3 regions of the Dehalobacter sp. TeCB1 genome follow, and region 1 is predicted to be linked to each of the others. Evidence: riboswitches for the same ligand, from Rfam matches in the RefSeq annotation. Region 1 holds a riboswitch; each other region holds the start of a gene.
The links. Region 1 has a riboswitch for cyclic di-GMP ahead of A7D23_RS15755 (transglutaminase domain-containing protein). Riboswitches for the same ligand answer to the same signal wherever they lie in the genome.
Positions count from the first base shown of each region.

Region 2: it holds a riboswitch for cyclic di-GMP, as region 1 does, so the genes downstream of both, nhaB (sodium/proton antiporter NhaB) here and A7D23_RS15755 (transglutaminase domain-containing protein) in region 1, are expected to answer to the same signal.
Region 3: it holds a riboswitch for cyclic di-GMP, as region 1 does, so the genes downstream of both, A7D23_RS14140 (DUF5667 domain-containing protein) here and A7D23_RS15755 (transglutaminase domain-containing protein) in region 1, are expected to answer to the same signal.

Region 1 covers NZ_MCHF01000067.1:103,561-108,993, reverse strand. Annotated here, with positions in the region: gene A7D23_RS14930 (cell wall-binding repeat-containing protein) at 1-341, opposite strand, end outside; cyclic di-GMP riboswitch class I at 478-567, opposite strand; gene A7D23_RS15915 (lasso RiPP family leader peptide-containing protein) at 590-739, opposite strand; cyclic di-GMP riboswitch class I at 1,013-1,106, shown strand; cyclic di-GMP riboswitch class I at 1,192-1,278, shown strand; gene A7D23_RS15755 (transglutaminase domain-containing protein) at 1,367-2,131, shown strand; gene A7D23_RS14925 (ABC transporter ATP-binding protein) at 2,366-4,072, opposite strand; gene A7D23_RS14920 (S24/S26 family peptidase) at 4,136-4,594, opposite strand; gene A7D23_RS14915 (hypothetical protein) at 4,582-5,433, opposite strand, start outside.
Region 2 covers NZ_MCHF01000063.1:1,105-6,537, reverse strand. Annotated here, with positions in the region: gene A7D23_RS13445 (M56 family metallopeptidase) at 1-1,209, shown strand, start outside; gene A7D23_RS13440 (DUF3102 domain-containing protein) at 1,216-1,515, opposite strand; gene nhaB (sodium/proton antiporter NhaB) at 1,781-3,286, opposite strand; cyclic di-GMP riboswitch class I at 3,373-3,464, opposite strand; gene ablB (putative beta-lysine N-acetyltransferase) at 3,663-4,511, opposite strand; gene ablA (lysine 2,3-aminomutase) at 4,486-5,433, opposite strand, start outside.
Region 3 covers NZ_MCHF01000065.1:162,550-167,982, forward strand. Annotated here, with positions in the region: gene A7D23_RS14130 (ABC transporter permease) at 1-15, shown strand, start outside; gene A7D23_RS14135 (cell wall-binding repeat-containing protein) at 39-1,745, shown strand; cyclic di-GMP riboswitch class I at 1,933-2,017, shown strand; gene A7D23_RS14140 (DUF5667 domain-containing protein) at 2,031-3,218, shown strand; gene A7D23_RS14145 (DUF2922 domain-containing protein) at 3,557-3,796, opposite strand; gene A7D23_RS14150 (DUF1659 domain-containing protein) at 3,835-4,062, opposite strand; gene A7D23_RS14155 (DUF3102 domain-containing protein) at 4,152-5,018, opposite strand; gene A7D23_RS14160 (hypothetical protein) at 5,253-5,433, opposite strand, start outside.

The sequences.
Region 1 (5,433 bases):
CGGTTATTATACGTGTCTGCAACATAGAGGAAGCCTGAACCGTCAACGGCAATTCCACTGGGACAATTAAATTGATTATTGCCGCTCCCTGTCTGACCATATTCAAACAAGAAATTACCGGTATCGGCATCAAACTCAACGACACGGCCGTTGTAGAAATCTGTTACATACAGCTTTCCATTATAAACTACAGAAGCTGTAGGACCATTAAATGTTCCATAAGCACCGGTAAATGTTTTGTCATTAAAACTCAGCGCCGCAAATGCTGCCGGACCAGCTACAAGTGTAAATAGCATAGCAAAAACCAAACAAACCGGGATAAACGCTTTTCTTTTCTTCATTCTTTCACCATCTTCCAATCTTTTATTGACTCCCCTGTAAGCATACTGAGATATGCGTACTCCCAAGCCAAGAGAAAGTAATTTTCTATCTTTTAAGTATTTATGTAAGTCCAGAAAATAAAAAAACCGCCAACATTTTGGCAGCCGAACGGTCATTGTACAAATATTGCACTTTAGACTTCTGACTTTGCGTCCCAGCTTTTCAACTGGTTTGCCCTTTTCCGGTATTATTTCATAGTTTTATCAACTTAGCTGCCAAAAATTTCAGGATCATCTGGAGCTACTGAATAAGAGACAACGATATCTAAACCTGTCCACGTCCCTTTGGAACCTTTCGTTAACTCAGCCACATTACCTAGTACAATAAGCTTTGGAGCCGTATATGCTTTTTTATTCAATTTCCTTCCCCTCCCACAATAAACAAATTCACAATATTTGAATTTATGATTGCTTCGAAACATATATGCCCATTATATGCTTACAATATTTTCCTGTCAATCCATTTTCTTGTGTCACAAAGTATTAAATTTATAATATAAATCCCTAAAATTCTCTAATTCTATTACTACTTTTCGCTTCCTTCGACATCTCGAAATAAAAAATACGGACAACCTATTTACATTTCTTATTATCTATAATAAAATACAATTAATACCAATATTTTTACTGCTGCATGTAAAAAGCAAACTTGTCGAAAGGCAAGGACGCAAAGCCACGAGTCTAAGGCATATGTTCTATTTATGCTATGAAAGTCGGGTTGCCGGTAGTTCAGTATATGTGTAACATTACCTGACTATGCGTAATGTTTTTCTTTACTCCGGTTCATGTTTGTTGACAACTAAATAATGATCAGCGATAAAGGCAAACTTAGCGAAAGCTAAGGACGCAAAGCTATGGGTCTTCCAGTATGGATACTGATGACTGCCAAGCCACCGAACGGTTATTCAAAGCTTTTGTCGCTTTGCCTGAAAAAGGTTAAGCGGCATTTTTGTTTTCAACAAATGAATGAAATGGAGATGTTTTCGATGTCCAAAAAAATTGTTTCCCTGGTTGCCACCACTGCCCTCACATTATCCCTGCTGCTTTTGAACAGCCCGGCACCTGCCCTGGCGGATGGTGAAACAGTGACATGCATTGCGGACCTCCAGAAATATATCGCCGCAGATATGACCGACCGGGATGATTCTTTTTCCCTTCACTATACCGGTGACACAACCCCAGTCCTCGCAGACCTCAAAAACATCTTTTTGCAATCTGCCGGCAGTGATGATTACCTCAGCCTGTCGTGGAAAGAAATGGGTTATACATATTCCTATCATTCTGGCCAATTGGATATTAATTTCACCCTCAACTATCATACGACCAAAGAAGAAGAAAAATATGTAGACAGCACAGTGAAAAAGCTTGTTGCCAAGCTGATCACACCCAAGATGAACGACTTAAGCAAAGAAACTGCCATCCATCAATGGATCGTGCAAAACGTGAAATATGATTACAGCCTGAAACAAATAACCACCTATACTGCTTTGACGGATCACAGAACAACCTGCATGGGATATGCCATGCTGATGAAGAAAATGCTGCAGCAGGCAGGCCTGGAGTCGAAGATCATTACCGGTTATTATCCTGAAGGCTACCACGCCTGGAATATGATCAAAATCGATGCAAAATGGTACTATCTCGATGTAACTTCGGACTGGGCCATGGGGGAAACATCCCCGCAGAATAGGACTGAAGCCCAAATGACCGCGGCTAACTACACCTGGGACAGAGCTCAGTCAGCAAAATGAATCCTCTTAAAATAATATTAAGGATGTAACGATAGTAAAAATTTCGTTACGTCCTATTTTTGTTAGAAAAAGATTAAAGCTTAGACTAACCCCAGATCCGTCTTCGTAATGAGTAGCCAGTGTCAAGCGGAGCACGGATTGCGCAGCGCGGCTGTTTGCGCCATGGAGGGCGCAATCTGCCGAAAGCGGTTATCATTACGAAGACCAACCCGGGCAAAGCTAGTAACTTCAATGTTATTGATAATTATGAATCGTTCTACTAGGTTCAACGGATAATTTTCCGTTATCAATCTTCAAAATCCTGGAACACATCTTTAAAGCAGTCTGCCGGTGGGTAATAAGCAGACAGGTACACCTACTGCTAAAATCTTTGATGGCCTTTAGGACTTCTAACTCTGTCTCCATATCCAGCGCGGAGGTTGCCTCGTCCAGAATCATAACAGGCGCCTTTTTTAAGAAAGCACGTGCAATGGCAATACGTTGGGCTTGTCCTTCCGAAAGCCCATGGCCATCCTCCCCGATAACAGTATTCATTCCATTCGGCAGCTCCTGAATAAAGTCCCAGGCACAGGCAGCCAGGAGGGCTTTTTCCATCTCATCAGGAGTCGCACCCAGCTTCCCGCTGCGCAAATTCGCGGCGATTGTCCCGCTGAATAACGTATTCCCCTGCGGTACATAGGTGATCCATTCCCTCGTCGCAGCCGTAACCTCGTACCGTTTTCCTGTATTATCTGTAAAGTATACTTCCCCTTCGGAGGGTCTCAACAACGCCAGCACAAGCCTGATCAGCGTCGTCTTGCCAACACCGGAAGGGCCAACCAAAGCGACGAGCTCTCCCGGGGCAATTTCCAGCGTAATCTTATCCAAGACAGGTGTTTCCTTTTCTTCCGTGTAAAAAAAGCTCATTTGTTGGAAGCTTATTCCCACATCCTTCAATTTTGGAACCTGTCCTTCTCTCTTCTCCAAGGCCATTTTTTCCAGTTCCCTTAACCTTTCAGTGGAAGCCAACATCGCAATAATCTGCGGGAATGTCCTCGCCAAACCGACAAAAGGTGTCTGGACCTGCTGCACTAATGTTAGAAATGCCGTTAAGGTCCCGAAAGAAATGGCTTTCTGAGAAAGCCGAAAAATCCCCCAGCCAAACGCAACCAAGTATCCTGTCCAAAAACCGGCAGAGATGATCATATTCGCGGATAAAGTCACCCTGTTCTTCTTCAGAATCCATTCCATCCGGTTCTGATGCAACCCTTGCAGAACATCGCTGTGATGCTTCTCCAAACGGAACGCCTTGATAATAATAAAATTTTGGATTGCTTCCTGAATATTGGAACGGTACAGGCTCTCCGACTCCTGTACTTTGATATTTAGTGTTTTAAGCTTGCGGCCAAAGACACGGCTCAAGAGCACGGTGGAAGGACCCAGAATAAAGGCAATGACGGCGAGCCTCGGGTCATAATATAACAGGGTCATTAAGGAAGCGACCATCTGCACGCCCAAAGCAAATATACCCGGGATAACACCCACAATAGAATTGGTGATATTCCCCACGTCACTGGTCAAACGTGTGATAAGGTCACCGCTGTGATAGCTGGAAAGCGGCAGCCATTCCGTTTCTAACAGCCTCTTGAAAAAACGCTGCCTCATCGCATTGGAAAATGCTTCGCTGACGCGGATTGAAAGAAGAGAATTCCCGATCGATAACAAAAGATTAAGAATGATAGCTCCTGCAAAGGCAATACCAACGAATCCAGCCCGAGCGAGTTCTCCGGCCACCGCATAATCAATCATATGCTTGGATAAAATAGCGATCGCTACCCCGAAAAGCCCTCCGGTGCAACTGATGAGTAAAATACAAATAAGCATCGGTATAAAGGGCATGATATCCGGTTTTATCCAACGAATAAAGTGAATGCCTTTAATGAATTCATCTTTGATGATCATCTGGTCTAGCTCCCGATTCTGTACTGTCTGTTACCATTGTGCCGTAGATCTCCGTAATTTTGTCTAAAATATTTTTCTCAGTTTTCTGTAAACCCGCAGAATGAAATACCTGCAAGGCCGCAGCGTTAACCAAATGTTTACCAATAGCTTTAGCCACCATTTTGAACACGGAATATGGTGATCTTTACGCCAAATCGCGCTGACTACAGCAATCAGCTGCTCGGGATAGAGCGGCCCTTCAATCCATTGCTGGGCATCACCGACCATATAAAAACAGTCCGCTTTTTTTCGACAGACCCGGTGCATTACGTAGTAGCCATTCGTCCTTCGGATCAGAACAGTATCCCCTCTTTTGAGATTTTCAAAAGTCCCGACGGAAAATTCCACGCTGTCAATGCCATCCCGCAAAAAAGGATACATGCTGTCACCTGAAACAGAAAGCCTGACACTCTGACCTTTTTCGAGAAGATCTGAAACCAAAGGGAACAGATTTGCAGCTTTAACTCTTTTTACTCCAGACATCGGTAAACCAACTCCACAGCTTCCCGATCAGGACGACATTGCAGCAGATACACCGGGACACTACGAATGATTTTTTCATAAATACTGAGTGCCTTATTCATCATGTTTTGGTCAAAATAAGGAAGAAAAACTCTGGGCATTAAACGGTTAATTGCTTGCTGATTATTTAATCTGAATATCTGATTTTCCTTGGCCTGTTCCAACATGACGATTGCAGATAAAGGAGCGGAGTCATTACTATGAAGAAATTCAGAACCGCTCCAAGGCGTACCAAAAACATATGGCCGATCCTCAATGATTCTGACAGCCGGTGTATCATCATTCAGGATTTTGACATCATGAATATAATCTTGCCAAAGCTTCACATGCGTAGACTTCCCGGTTCCCGAAGGTGCCGAAAACATAATACCTTTGCCATTCCATTTCAAAGTTGAGGCATGAATCACTAAACCGTCATACTCCAATAGACAATACCTGAAAACCATCCCCAGCATATTATGAACGGATGGCCATATTTGAGCGTGACTGTTTTTCCTGAAGTTTTCCTCATCGCCGCTGTAATCATACCAGGTAACAATAGCATTACGCCAATCCTCCGAGATATCCATCAGCGTCATTATCTTACCGATGCCATACTCCTGTAGGTAAACATAATGCCCTCCCTGGCCGGAAGTTTTCTTCATCCACTTAAAACAGGTCGAACTATCAGAGATCAGCTCTCCTTGAGGAAATTCAATCTGTTTCATCGTCTGGAGAAGATAGTTGATATCAGCTTCCACTTGATTGGTTATTATAAAATCCCGCATGTAATGATACGGCTCGTAACCATTATTCGTTAG
Region 2 (5,433 bases), on a different contig from region 1:
CTGATCAAACCGGCGGCATTTCTGATTCTGATCATCCATTGGTTTAATCCGTTGATGTGGCTCTGTTTTGCGCTGATGGTTAAGGACATGGAAATGTCCTGCGATGAAACGGTTATTAGAAACAAGGGGCAAGGGGTCAAAGCGGATTATTCCAATTCCCTGCTGGCGTTGGCAGTTCAGAAGAACAGCTTTTGGCAGGCTGCGCCTTTAGCTTTTGGTGAAAACAATATTAAAGCGAGAATCAAAAATGTGATCCATTACAGAAAGCCCGGTGTTTGGATTGGTACGGCGGCAGTTGTTGCGATTGTAGCGTTGATGATTGGATTTGTGGCCAACCCGGTCAATGACACGGCTGCAGGACAGGAAACATACGCTGGTTATGCAGTAGATAAATTACTGGCCAACAAAACACCGTATGTAGGCAATGCCGTTAAAGTTATCGCGCTAATTGACGCGATGCCTTTGCCGGAAGGGGTTGTCCGGGATAAAGTCGAGTTGCAGACGTCGACCGCGCCGTATGGTTTAACCATTCATTACCGGATCAACGACGATTCAGCGATTTCTGCGGAAGACGGAATGATCGGTGATGTGTTTGGGCGCAATGCCATCCTGTTGTTCAGCCTAGTAGATAATGTTGAAGTCATTAACATAAAATTTACCGACAGCGTGGGAAAATATGAAGGATATAGCACGACTTACTTAAGAAGCAGAATGGAGCAAATGATGCAGAGAGATGTACGTGTATATGCCGAAAGTGCCGATTTGCTGAAGGAATTGCTTACGCGTCTGGAGCATGCGTACTTCAGTCTTGGAAATGAAGGAAATACGGCGGTCAACAAAGCCAAGCAGATTGAGCTGTGCTTGGAGAAAATCATGTCATCGCCTTTACCTTCCTCCAATCCCTATGATTATATCAAAGCGCATCAGGCAGAGTACAATATCATTCTGGCCATGGATGAACAAGCACTGCCTTACCTGTTTTCCGAATTTGCGAAAGGCGGGCAGACAGGCTTAAAGGGAAGTCTGATGGAGATCCTGTGCCGAAAGATCCTTGGCAGTGAGGATATCAAATATGCCAGTACGAATCATCAGGACTGGTATGATGCCTATAAGAAACATATCCAGGAGATAACAGACAAAAATAGTTTGATCTGGGTGCAGGATCATTATCCGAAAGGTGTACTTATTTTGGGCGGAGAACAGAATTAACTTAGACTATCTGTAACGCATTTTTCGCCCTTCTTCCGGGACTCCTAAGAGGATCACCGCCTGGGAGTATGTCAAATTACGCACCAGGGCGCAATTTGAGCTGCAGGCGGAAGCCTCGGGCAGTTTGCTCCCGTACTCTCTGAAGACCTTCATCAGTCTGTCGGCCGTACGCTGAGAGTAACTGACCGACTCCTCCAGCCACTGGCCCCATTCTCCAAACATAAGCAGGGCCTTGGCTTCCGTCAGCCGCCTTCTAATCTCGACAGCGGCGGCAAGGTAGATACTCTCCGTCCAGTATTTGATCATGTTAATTTCAGCCGCGATGACATGCGGCGTGCGTCCCCTGATGATATCCGTTGTGTATTAGATACTGTATTAGTTATTGGATCAGTCATGATATCCACACTCCTTGGGGCTAACTTCACTCGTAGGATCTGTGGACAGGCTTAAAAGTGTGACAACCTCAGTCTTAACAACGGACAATCTTTCTCATCGTATATAAGGTCACCGAAAGTCGAGATACTAAAAAATCAGTAATGCTCAAACCCTTGTAATTTGATATCCTTAAGTGTTATAACAGGTACATTGTTGCCAGTAAACCTGTTGCAGTCATAACGACGGCGTATGGCAGAGCCAGTTTTACCATCTCAGCGTAAGACAGGCGAATCAGCGGTGCAAGTGCAGAAGTCAAGAGAAACAGAAACGCCGCCTGACCATTTGGTGTGGCAACGGAAGGGATATTTGTACCCATGTTGATGGCAACTGCCAGCTTGTTGTACTGCTCCAGCGCAATAGCTCCGGCTTCAAACGCTTGCTGTGTTTCAGTCATATATACCGTAGCCACAAAAACATTGTCACTGATTGCCGAAAGGACACCGTTGGCCGCAAAGAAAGCCACAAGCTGGTTCTGCCCTTCCATGTTCAGCACCCATTGAATAATCGGCGTAAACAAATGCTGGTCATGAATAACCGCAACGACGGCAAAAAATACGACCAGCAGCGCAGTAAACGGCAATGCTTCTTCAAACGCATGACCGATGCGCTTTTCTTCAGTAACCCCGTTGAAAGCAGTAAGCAGGATAATAATCATAAGACCAATAATACCTACTTCCGCCAAGTGCAGTGCCAGGGAGAAGATCAGCATAACGCCGCACAAAGCCATAACAATCAGGCGCACACGTCCGCGCATATTCCTGGCAGCATCTTTGACTTTTACATCATCTTCCATAACATTTCTCACAGATTCCGGAAGCTGGTAGCCGTACCCCCAGAACTTAGTAACTTCAAGGATAATGGTGGTCAGAAGACCAACGATCAATACCGGGATAGACACAGGGGCACATTGTATAAAGAAATCTACGAAGTCCCATTGCATAATGGAGCCAATCAACAGGTTCTGCGGTTCACCAACCAGTGTTATTGCTCCGCCCAGCGCAGTGCCCACAGCACCATGCATCATAAGATTACGCAGAAAACCACGAAACTCGTCCAGGTCCTCATGAAGTTTCTCATCAACACTATGGTCGTGATTAATGTCATACGTTTCGTATACTTTTTCGCTGGAAGCAAACTTGTGGAAGATGCTATAGAAACCATAGGCCACGGCGATAATCACTGCCGTTACGGTCAGCGCGTCCAAAAACGCGGAAAGAACCGCACCCAGTACAGCGAACAGGAATGAAAGCGCGACTTTAGAGTGTACTTTAGTAAGGAGCTTGGAAAACAGGTACACAAGACCTTCTTTCATAAAATAGATCCCGGCAACCATGAACATCAGAAGAAGAATAACCGGCAGGTTCATTTCAACCTCGTGATAGACCATATGAGGGTTAGTAAGTCCGAGCACAACGGCTTCGATCGCCAGAAGCCCACCGGCAGGAAGCGGATAACATTTTAACGCCATTGCCAGGGTAAAAATAAATTCGACAATCAACACCCACCCGGTAACGTACATACCGGCGGTAACCATCAAAATAGGGTTCAACACCAGAAAAGCAAGAATTGTTCTTTTGTACCAGTCCGGAGCATGACCCAGAAAATTTGCTCTGAATGCTTGTCCGATGCCCATTTGTTTCATATGTACTATCCTCCCAAGTGAAAATTAAAGATATAAAAAAGAGAGTACTCCAAAACGGAACTACTCCCCCCCAAGAAGTTCATATTACTTGCAGCCTGGCAATCATAGCAACTTACAAGCAACCTTAGACCCATAGCTTTAGCGTCCTTCACTTTCACGAAGTTTGCATCAACCTGTACAACTATATATTGTTATTTTTGCTTAAGCTTTTATATTATAACAGAAAATTATTCTTTTGAATACCCTGAATATATCCACTTTATGCTGAAGTGTCCAGGTATTTATCTTAAGTATTTTGTTTTTTAATATAATCCTTTAGCAAATCAGGCTATCTCTCAAAAATCTTCTTCCCCTTGACTTACAAAATAGTATTTTACTATTTTAAAGTTTTTACCCAAATATTCATATCTTCAAAACCGCCGCAAATATGGCAGTTGTTGATTAGTCTACCCCGATACATATACCCCAGCTTGCTTAAAGACCTGTTGATTCCAAGATTGTTAGCTCTTGAAAGGCTATATGCTGTAGCAAAGCCATTGCGTTTCAAGTGTGTTTCCAGTTGGAATATCAATTCGCTTAATATGTTTCTGCCTCTATACTTTGGATAAGTGGCGCAATCAGTTATTTCAGCGTTCATGTGTTGTTTGTCAAGATCCGCCGAAGCAATACTGATAATTTTTCCTTCTTCTTCCGCTACCATATACAAAATATGATCCTGCATGACTTTTTGAAGATACTCTCTGCTGAAAATAGGAGTTGGATAGGTTTCAAATGCCGTTTGAAAAAGCTGAATTATCTGGGGAATATCGTCCGGCACGGCCTGCCTTATCGTATAGTTTTTATTCTTAGTCAGCTCGAATTTATTGGTATTCTTAACGCAATAATCGATAATTCTGTTTTCTTTCTCCTCATAGAGTGAATTTTTGCGCTTCGTATCAAGAAAAAGGGACATACAAGTTGCATCCTCTCCCTGAAAAAAACCGTCGATAACCCCCTCTGCTACAAACCCACATTCCTCAAAGAGACTAAGATCTTGTTTATAACAATTCGCAATAATCTTACCCAGATTTTCTTTTTTGGAATAATCAATAATCTCTTTGATTATCAACTCAGACAAAAGAGAATGACTCAATATTTTAAGCCTTTTATTGCGATAATCCACGTACATGTCCACACCCGAAAAGTTTGTATATAAATTTTTACATTCGTCTTGATCTATATTCATGGAAGTCCTCCCTCTTGTTGAGTCTTACGTTTGTACTTGGAATCAAGCACACTTGTTCATCTCTGTATAACTTTTCTAATCCCCGGTATTCTTTATTCTTGAATTTACTGCACGTGCCGCATTTTCGGCACTGGTGCGTTTTATCCCGAGGCTCGCTATACGTGCAAATTACACCTTCATAATTTCTAAGAATGACCTTTTCAGGGGAATATGAAATCAAGTATTGTGGATTGACTGGGATCTTCCCCCCGCCTCCAGGCGCATCCACAACAAACTGTGGAATAGCTAGACCCGAGGTATGTCCACGCAGCATTTCTATGATTTCAATCCCTACAGAAACCGGAGTTCTGAAATGCTCTATTCCTTCTGAAAGGTCGCACTGATAAAGGTAATATGGTCTAATTCTGGAGCTTACCAGTTTCTGAACCAAATCACGCATTATATAGGGGCAATCGTTAATGTCTTTTAAAAGTACAGATTGGTTGCCAAGAGGAATTCCGGCATCTGCCAATTTCTCACATGCCATGCGAGCCTCAACTGTCAATTCCTTGGGGTGGTTAAAGTGAGTATTCAGCCAAATTGGATGATATTTTTTCAGCATTTTGCAGAGCGTATCGGTAATTCTCTGAGGCATGACAACTGGTGTTCTTGTGCCTATCCGTATTATTTCCACATGTTTGATTTCTCGTATTGATCTTATGATTGCTTCCAGCCTTTCATCAGAGAGGCATAAGGCGTCCCCTCCTGACAAAAGTACATCTCTGACTTCTTTATGCGCTCTGATATAATTAATCGCCCGTTTGATATTGTCCTGGGAAAGAGCCCTATCCTCATGCCCGGCAAATCGTCTTCTTGTACAGTGGCGACAATACATTGAACACTGATCAGTAATAAGCAAAAGTACCCTGTCCGGATATCTGTG
Region 3 (5,433 bases), on a different contig from region 1:
CTAAGGTATGAATAAGCAGAGAGGAGCAATTAATAGACATGATGGATATAAAGAATAGGAGAAGACCGAACTTAAGTCCTGGATGGGTGAGGAAAGGTAATACCGAAGCAGGAAATTCAGGGATGGGAGATGTCAGGTTACGAAGCAAAAGTAAGAGAAGTAAAAGGAAAGCAATAATTCAGAGCGTGACTGTTCTTTTTATAATTCTGACCCTGACTTTCTCTGGAAACATACAGGCTTTTGCTGTGATTACCGGTACGGAATTAGGCGGTTTAGCTTTCCAGACATCCAGTGACAGTAATATACTTATCGGTGAGACCACAAACATAAAACTATATCTGTATAATCTCAACGGGGGAAGTTTTTCCGGAAATATCACAGCTTATAGTACTGATACAAGCGGTAATAACATCGGATATTATTCCGCTTCCGGAAGCAGTGGGAATTATACGCTTAACAATGTAACGTTCAATACAACCGGCATCTATTATCTCTATCTTTATGACAGTAGCGGGTATTACGCTGTGGGGGTATTGACCGTATCCAAACCCGTGATCACAATAACCGGTGATGCGCTAAAATATAAAAAATCTTTAATTACCGGAACATTGAAAGACAATAATGGAAAATTGCTTGCAAAAAAAACGATCACCCTGGACGGCAGCGATGCAGGGATAGACAATACAATAAGCTGTACAACAGCCTTAGATGGGACTTACTCTGTTTATGTAACACCTAGTAAAGAAGGAACAATTAAGTTTTTGTTCAACGGATATGAAATCGGAACTCTCGTGGCAGGAGCTTCTTATTCTCAGGATGTACGAATCGGGGGCTCTGCTAGTAACAATCAGGACTTATCAATCAGCGTTGCCGAAGCAGGATGGTCATCCGCCTCCACCGTAATTGTCACGCGCGACGATAGTCTGGCGGATGCCTTAGCTTCGGTACCATTATCTAAAAAATATGATGCACCAATCCTGATGAATCCGTCATCACAGTTGGATAGCAGAATATCGTCGCAGATATCCGCTTTAGGTGCAACAAAAGTTATCATAATCGGCGGATACAGTGCAATATCCCAGAACATTGAAACAGCGCTTCAGACTGCGGGCTATACAGTCAGCCGGATCAGCGGGTCGAACCGCTATGAAACTTCCGTTAATATTGCTTCGTGGATAGGTTCTGCCAATACAATCTATTTAGCCTATGGTCAGGGTGAACCGGATGCCTTGGCAGCAAGTACCTTTGCCGCAGCTAAAGGTTATCCGATTTTGCTTACGGACAAAGATAAAATTCCGGCTGTGACCCAAGCACAGCTTTTGAGCCTTAATCCATCTAAAGTTATCCTTCTCGGCGGAGAAAGTGTCATCAGCTCTTCCGTAGAATCTGCGCTGAACAAGAACTATGTCGTCGAACGGCTGGGAGGTACTGACCGCTACGCTACTGAATGGGCGATTTTGAGGAGCCTTTTCACGGATCAGTCCCAAATCTATTTTTGTTCTGCCCTTGCTTCTTCCAAAGACGTGACCTCCGGGAAACCAAAAGCCGATGCCCTTCTGGCAGCCGCCCTCGCCGCTAAAAATGACGCAATCATCGTAGCCGTTCCGCAGAACTATCTACCGTCATCGCTGCAGTATTTCTTGACCTACAACCGCGGCTATATCGCCAGAGCCAGTATCGTCGGCAACAGTTCGTCAATCAGTACGAGCCTGGAGAAACAGATTGAAGATCTCATGACTTTGTAAATAAATTCGTCTTGTTAATCCACCAATGTCAAGCATTTACAGAAGTGTCCGTAAGGGCACTTCTTTGTTTCTAAAAGCTTCCATGCTTTTTATGAGACGAAAGTCTCATTTTTTGTACCCCATTGGTCTGAAAAAGGACCCAAAACATTGAACTTCTAAAATATCTATACTATAATGACCACAGCCAAAACGATAATGGCAAATCCGTCGAAAGACGGAGACGCAAAGCCACGGGTCTAAAGCCGCAAGGTTATGACAGCCGGGTTACCGAAAGGGGTAGATAGAATGATCCATAAAAAGATTCTGGTTTCGATTCTCTGTGTCCTTTTAATTATTGCGGTCGCACCTTCTTGTGTTTTTGCTGATCCAACCGCCACAGATTCAACCACAGTGGATACTACGCCAACTGACCCTAGCGTAACGGATTCCACGGCAACAGATCCGACGAATGAGGTAGCTGTTGAAGATGAAGCCGGTGTAACGCCGGACAGCTGGCTCTATTCAATCGAACAGATGATCGAAAGTGTCCAGGTTGCTGTGACTTTCTCTGATGAAGGAAGAGCGGAACTGCTCGTTGAGTTTGCCAATGAGAGGCTGGCCGAAGCGGAAATCATGTCCGAGGAAAACCAGCTGGATTTGATGGAACAGGTTCTGCAAGCCTACTCGGATACGATAAAGAAAGCCAACTTTCAGGTTCAACAGATCATTGAAGATACCGAAGCAGCTGACGGAACGAATACTACGGGTACAGATACTACCACTGCCGAAGAAACCACTGCAGCTTCCATCGAAGTAACAACTACTGATGAGACAGCCACGGATGAAACGGCGGCAGTTGACACAGAAGAAAATACCGTCATCAGCAATCTACTCGCCAGCATTGAACTTGTCCAAAGTGATGCCGACAAGATCGTCCTTAAAATCACCGGAGGTCTGACAGAAGAACAGGCCGAAATCATGCAGAATATCATCCAAGCCGAAGTTCAGAACACCATTGCCATGAAAGCTTATGTGGCTGCGAAAGTAGCCTATGCTGAAGCTGTGCAGGAATTTGCAGCAGCCAAGGCGGAATTGGGACAGGCCCGTGCTTCAGGTGATGAGGCTGCCATCGCAGCCGCTCTGGAAAAAGTAACACAGGCTCAAGCATATAAAAATGACATGCAGGACCTCAGAAAAGATGTTCAGAAAATCAAAGTAGAGACGAACAAAGAAACGAAGGAAGCCTTGAAAGAGCAAGCCAAAATTATGAAGGAATACAAGAAAACCATTAGGGAACAAGCCGTGAGCGACCAGGAAGATAGCCTGGAAGCAGGGGACGAACAGGATGCAACAGTTGCAGACGATCAGAATGCCACAGCCGATGACCAGTCTACTTCGGATGAAACAAAAGTCGATGCACAGACCGTTCAGAACACGGTCATAAATACCTCTTCAAATAACGGGAATAACGGTAAAGGGCAAGGAAAAAGATAGGACTTTATATTTTCGATAACTGAGAATCATTCAAATCACATTAAATACCTCCTTAGAAGAAACAGACAGCTATCAGGCAGACAAAGTGCCAGGGCTGTCTGTTTTGTGGATTACAAGGAGAAGAACGCGTCTTTTGAAATCAGCTATCAATCATAACAGAAGGGTTAGGAAATGACATGTACTATTTTTTGAATTTTTTATAGTTCAAACTTAGCTAAGGTTCATATAATATTATTAACAGTGATCAGGCAAAAGAAGAGAGGGGGCGAGGCCGCCGGCAAATCCTGATTGCCGTCGGCCCGCCCCCTCTCTTAATCTCTAATGCCGGTGCTGCCCGCTTACACTTGTGGAGGATCATAAAGGTCATTGGTCGTTGTTTCGATGACCTTTATATCCTTTATCCCTGTAAGCGCGCCGTTTGCTGTGAGGAATATCCCGCCTGCGATAAGCGAGTTCATAACGTCCATGGCTTCAGCCAGCTGAATATCCTCCCGCGGTTGGGGAACTGTCAGGGAAAACGTGTTCCCTCCGGCGGTTACGAAAGTTAATCTTGCCGTTCGGTTGGTGGTCACAGCCAATTGAATCACCTCCTTGACGCCTGAAATTGCCCTCCGCTTTACGCTTCGTTTGTCAATTCATCCGTTCTTCTGAAGTAAACGTCAAGCAGCGTATATTCCGACAGACCGAAGAAGGCGTGAGCCGCCTCATAGACAGCTTGATTCGAAGCATTGTAAACAATATTGTTAAGGGTTCGCTGTTTGGTTATCGGAGCACCGGAGGTGCTGACTCCGGTCTGATAAATCAATACCAGAGCGGCGCCGGATGGTGCTGAAACAACGGCCATTCCAATCATCTCCTTTCTCTTTTATTGGACAGCTTACTTGCTGTCTTGTATATACTATGCTTGGCTTGTCCAAAGGTTCCCCAAAAAAATCAGGAATTAACTCTAAGCGGCTTCTTAGGGGGCGGCCACTCTTTAATCGTCTCTGCCATGTATTCAATCAGCCGGTTGGCTTCTTTTCTTTTTTCTTCTTTCAGGTTCGGATCGATATGCGCCAAATTGGTGAGCGCTGTCGTCAGATCGAAGAAGGTATCGGCGATCGTTTTGCAGCAAGCGTCGCATTTCTCTACATACTTGATGTGAACGTCCGGGTCATGTTCGGTTTTAAGGTTGTGGGTAAAAGGGGCCGTTGTTGCAGAGGGGTCGTTACCGTTAGAGGAGGCATTGTTGGCAGATTGCGCTTCTGCATTGACATTTTCCGGATTTGTTGGCCTTGATGCAGCCTTAGCGTGCTCCTTTTTTAATTCGAAGATGGTGCTATCGATCGTCTCCAGCCCTTTTTTAAGTAGCTGATTCTCCTGAAGCGCCTGCTCCTTCGCTTGATTGGCCTGATCTCTGTCTTTCAGAGCCTGCTGCAGCTCCTGTTTCGTCATACTGCCGACGTCATTGTGCGTGATGAATTCCTCCCGCTCCTCTGCCGGTAAACCCAGTAAGAGGAGAGCCTGGGTGTAAGTCAAATGGGACACTGGTGTCCCATTTGAGCTGTCGGATCGTTCAGGGAAGCTAGACCCATACTCTTCGTAGATATTTATCAGCCTGGAGGCAGTTCGGCGAGAATAGTTCACAGACTCTTCCAGCCACTTAATCCATTCCCCGTGTTTGAGCATGACCTTGGCTTCCTGCAAATGACGGCCGATTTCAATGGCGCTGGTAAGCAGGATTTTTTTGGTCTGGTAGGTTATCATCTTTATTTCAGCCGCTATGATAAGCGGCGTGCGTTCGGTGGCCGGATTATCCATATCGCCCATCCGCCCTTTCATTATGAGTCTAATTACAGCATATGCAGATAGGCTTCGGATGGTGAGGGCTTGGTTTTGTGACGTAACAGACAAAAGTAATGGCAATGACAAAAGATAGCTAAAGATAGCAGGAATAGCTATAGACAATAAACGCAGCGCAATAATAAATAAATCCCACGGGTTTTGAATCCGTGGGATTTTAATATCAATATGATTTGTTATTGAGACTTTGTTTTATACGGGCCTTCTCTGCAGGGATCTGATAGAAATTTCATGTTCGCCAAGTACCTGGATAATCGATTTTTGGTCATCTGAGATCTTGTCTAATTTATGATTGGTCTCTGTCCGAAATTCCATCAGTCCGGCTGTTTGCTCAACAACAACATCCAGTTTATGTTCAACCTTACCGAGTCGT